DNA from 2 places in the Tardiphaga sp. 285_C5_N1_2 genome. Region 1 is predicted to be linked to the other one. Evidence: predicted binding sites of a transcription regulator. Region 1 holds the regulator's gene; the other holds the start of a gene.

The links. Region 1 encodes LexA, which represses DNA repair genes until DNA is damaged. Its sites were predicted from a motif close to TGTTCNNNNTGTGTTCNG; they were not measured.
Region 2: the regulator LexA is predicted to act here: its motif matches at 1,062-1,079, upstream of AB7951_RS24890 (DNA recombination protein RmuC).

What each region holds. Positions count from the first base shown of each region.
Region 1 is NZ_CP197241.1:3,127,168-3,129,571, forward strand. It holds gene AB7951_RS14945 (Orn/Lys/Arg decarboxylase N-terminal domain-containing protein) at 1-373, shown strand, start outside; gene AB7951_RS14950 (GNAT family N-acetyltransferase) at 395-964, shown strand; gene lexA (transcriptional repressor LexA) at 1,267-1,989, shown strand; gene AB7951_RS14960 (ComEC/Rec2 family competence protein) at 2,008-2,404, opposite strand, start outside.
Region 2 is NZ_CP197241.1:5,241,639-5,244,042, forward strand. It holds gene fmt (methionyl-tRNA formyltransferase) at 1-316, opposite strand, end outside; gene def (peptide deformylase) at 357-878, opposite strand; gene AB7951_RS24890 (DNA recombination protein RmuC) at 1,110-2,324, shown strand.

The DNA of each region.
Region 1 (2,404 bases):
CCGGTTCTTCCGCGAGGCCAATGTGAGCGAACTTCAGACCAGGCAATTCTCCGCCGACCATCTGCCGGAGATTGCCATGTCACCCCATGATGCCGCGCGCTGTCTGGTGCGCAACGACGTCGATTACCTCCCGATCGATGAGATTTTCGGGCGCGTCGCGACGACGCCGTTCGTGGTCTACCCGCCCGGCATCGCCACGATCGTCCCCGGAGAACGGCTCACCGAACGGTCAAAGCCGATGATCGATTATCTCAGGATGTTCGAGACCTGCTTCAACACGTTCCCGGGCTTCGACGTCGAAATCCAGGGCATCTACCGCAAGGTCGACGCCAATGGCCGGATCCGGCTTTACACTTACGTGGTCTCCGAATAGGGAGCACGTAAGGAGCCAGATTTGCCAACGGAACTCGAACAGCCGGTCGTCATCCGACCATCACGCGACACCGACGTCGATGCCATGCTGGCGATCTATCGCCGGCACATCCGGCAAGGCGTCGAGGAAGGCGTCAGCGACGCCGACACGCCGCAGCCCGACGATCTCAGAGACCGGCGCAAGAACCTGCGCAGCAAACGGTTCCCGCACCTCGTCGCCACGCAAGGCGGCGAGGTCGTGGGCTACGCCTATGTGGTGTTGTTCCGCAAGCGACCGGCCTACCGCTACACGGTCAAGCATTCGATCTATATCCACCACGGGCATGTCGGTCGAGGCATCGGCCGGCTGCTGATGCGCGAACTTATCGACGTGTGCGCGGCGGCCGGCTTCCGGCAGATCATCGGCTATATCGATGCCGACAACACGGCCTCGCTCGGCTTGCATGAGAGCTTTGGCTTTGCCCGCGTCGGCTTGCTGCCCGGCGTCGCCTATCGCTCCGGCCGCTGGGCCGACACGATCATGGTTCAGCGCTCGCTGGCGACCGGCTCCACGACTCCGCCGCCGCCCATTGGGCGCATGACGTCCGCGTAGCCCAGGCGACCGCGGAAGCATTTTCCATGTCCGTCGAGGATCGACGACTGGTGAGGAACAGCCTCCTCAAACCTCCCTCAACGTGCATTCTGTTGACGGCAAATTAAGCATTGCAGAACACATATGGAACATATAGTGTTCGTTCATGATTTGTTTCGAGATTCTGTGGCTTTGAGTAGTTTGAGAGTGCCCGAACTCGCGCAACCGATCTTTGAACGATCGTCTCAGGATTGAGGCTCACCGTTCGAAGGCCCTTTGAAACGCACGCGGCGGCCGACACCGTCAACTGAGGATGGCTTCAGATGCTCACGCGCAAACAATACGAACTCCTGCGATTCATCGATCAACGGCTGAAGGAAGCCGGCGTCCCGCCGTCCTTCGACGAGATGAAGGATGCGCTCGACCTGCGCTCGAAGTCCGGCATCCATCGTCTGATCACCGCGCTGGAAGAACGCGGCTTCATACGCCGTCTGCCCAATCGCGCCCGTGCCATCGAAGTCATCAAGCTGCCAGAGCTCGGCGCGCCGGTCACCGGCGGTACCGGCCGCCGCGGCTTCACGCCCAGCGTCATCGAAGGCACGCTTGGCAAGGTGCGTTCGGCCGCCAGCATCGCCAGCAACAGCGGCGATGATGACAATGGCCGCACAGTTGCCATCCCGGTGATGGGCCGGATCGCGGCAGGTACGCCGATCGAGGCACTGCAGACGCGCAGCCACACCATCAGCATGCCCGCAGACATGCTCGGTTCCGGCGAACATTACGCGCTCGAAGTGCGCGGCGATTCCATGCAGGACGCCGGCATTCTCGACGGCGACACCGTGCTGATCCAGCGCAACGAGAGCGCCGACACCGGCGACATCGTGGTGGCCCTGATCGACGACGAGGAAGCCACGTTGAAGCGCTTCCGCCGCCGCGGCGCGTCGATCGCGCTGGAGCCTGCGAATGACGCCTACGAGGTCCGCATCCTGCCGCCCAACCGGGTGCGCATTCAGGGCAAGCTGATCGGCCTGTATCGCCGCTACTGAGATTTGCGCCTCGGCGGATTACTGATCTTCGGGTTGAAGATCGGCTTCCGCCGGCGTCGCATCCACCGGCCGATTTTGTGGCGTACGACTGTTCGGGATCAGATCGTGCTGGGGCTCATCAGGAATGGCGCGCGACCACGGACGGTCCAGGCCACGCGGTCGCACGGCATCGATGGTAAAGCCGTTCGCGGTTCGCTGCAGGCTCACCGCACCATTTCGTTGCAAGCGATCCTGATCGATCACCAGCGCCCTGCAATCCCTCGGCGATTGTCGCGCCGTGACGATGAGCGCCGCTTTCTCGCAATCATCTGTGAAAGCATCCGGCTGTAGAACCAGCGCCACCAAAGCGCCATCGGCCAGCGCCGCGATGCACCCGTCGCGGTCGCAGGACACGCCGTGGCCGACTGAGGCATCG
Region 2 (2,404 bases), 2.1 Mb from region 1:
AGCAGCCGAGCGGCGGCACATCGAGAATGTTCTGCGGCAGGATCATGCCGTAGGCGACGACGACCGCAGCCTCGGCCTCATGCGACCGGAACTCGACTTCCGCCTCCGGCGTCCGCAGCGCTTTCGGCGTGAAGACGGGAATGCCGAGCCGTTCCGCCTCGCGCGCCACGGGCGTTGGCTGCAGCTTCATGCCACGGCCGGCGGGCTTTGCTTCGCGGGTATAGACCGCCACGATCTCATGGCCATGGGCCACGAGTTCGAGCAGCGTCGGCACCGCGAAATCCGGCGTGCCCATGAAGATCAAACGAAGCGACATAGGTTCGGAGCCGATCTGTTGCAGCGTTGCGCGGAGAAACCTACTCCGCGCGCTTGGCGAGCTTGGTGAACTTCTTCAGCACGCGGTCGCGCTTCAGCTTGGAAAGGTAATCGACGAACAGCACGCCATTGAGATGGTCGATCTCGTGCTGAATGCAGGTCGCGAACAGGCCAGAAGCCTCTTCCTCGATGGTCTTGCCGTCGAGGTCCATATAGCGGATCCGTACCGTCGCCGGACGTTCCACTTCCTCGTAATATTCGGGGATCGACAGACAGCCCTCTTCATAGACCGAGAGCTCTTCCGAGGCCGAGATGATCTCCGGATTGATGAAGACGCGTGGCTTCTTGCCGTCCTCCTCATCGTCCTTCTTGGCGATGTCCATGGTGATCAGCCGCAGCGGAACCGCGATCTGGATCGCCGCCAGCCCGATCCCGGGTGCGTCATACATCGTCTCGAACATGTCGTCGGCGAGCTTGCGCACCTCTGACGTCACCTTCTCGACTGGTTTGGAGATCAGCCGCAACTGTTTGTCGGGCAGGATAATGATTTCACGAATGGCCATGGCGGCGATTTAATCTGCGCGCCGGTCCGGGTCAATCCGCTGGAAAAGCTGGACTTTGAAGGACGTTAACTCCCCGCTAACCATGAAAATTGAGGCGCGGTTAACCATGCCGGTTAAGGCCTGCTTAACCACATTTCTTAGGCTTGGGTTAACCAGGAAAATTCATTTTGCATTAACCATAAATGTTCCCTCTTCGTTCGCGCAACCGACCGAATCGGCTACAAGGATGGGATGAACGAGATTCTTTTCATGATCGGCGACATGCCGGTCACCGCCGGCGTGGCATTGATGGGCTTCAGTGCTCTAGCGCTGGGTTTGCTGCTCACCATCGCCATCATCATCGCTCGCTCCGGTAGCCGCGGCGCCGCCATGGCCATGGCCCAGGCGATCCGCGCCGACGAACTGGAAGAACGCCTCAGCGAAGTGCTGAAGGCGCAGAACGAGGCCACCGGCCGCGTCGACGCCATGGGCCAGGCCTTGGCGGGCCGTCAGGCCGACATGGCACGCGCGGTCTCCGAGCGGCTGGACTCGGTGACCCATCGCGTCGGCCAGTCGATGGAACAGACCACACGCAACACTATGGAAAGCCTGAGCGCGCTGCATGAGCGGCTGGGCATCATCGACAACGCCCACAAGAACCTCACTGACCTCACCTCGCAGGTGACGACGCTCCGCGACGTGCTCGCCAACAAGCAGTCGCGCGGCGCCTTCGGTCAGGCGCGGATGGAAAGCATCGTCAAGGACGGCATGCCGAGCGGCGCCTATGCGTTCCAGCACACGCTGTCGTCGGGTAAGCGGCCGGATTGCGTGATCTTCCTGCCGGACCAGCGCCCGCTGTGCATCGACGCAAAATTCCCGCTGGAAGCCGTCACGGCGCTGCATGACGCACGCAGCGACGACGAGAAGAAATACGCGGCGCAGCGCTTGCGCGCCGACGTGATGAAGCATGTTACCGACATCGCCGAGAAGTATCTGGTTGCCGGCGAGACGCAGGATACGGCGCTGATGTTCGTGCCGTCGGAATCCGTCTATGCGGAAATCCATGACGGCTTCGACGACATCATCCAGAAGGCCTATCGCGCCCGCGTCGTGCTGGTTTCCCCCTCGCTGCTGATGCTGGCTATCCAGGTGATGCAGCAAATCCTGAAGGACGCGCGGATGCGCGACGCCGCCGACCAGATCCGCACCGAGGTACTGAATCTGGGCGACGACCTCACCCGGTTGCGCGATCGCGTGATGAAGCTGCAGACGCATTTCGGGCAGGCCAATGAGGACGTCCGCCAGATCCTGATCTCCGCCGACAAGATCGAGAAGCGCGCCGGCCGCATCGAGGAACTGGATTTCAGCAAGAGCGAGCCGGCGGCCGAGGTAGCCCCGGTCATCGCGAAGACCGCCGCCCCCGACATGTTCGCGCCACTGCCGCGCAAGATTCAGGCAGGGGAATAGCTCCAGAACTCCAACTGTCATCGCCCGGCCGAGCGCGCAATTGCGCGCTTGGACCGGGCGATCCAGTATCCGGCGGCGGT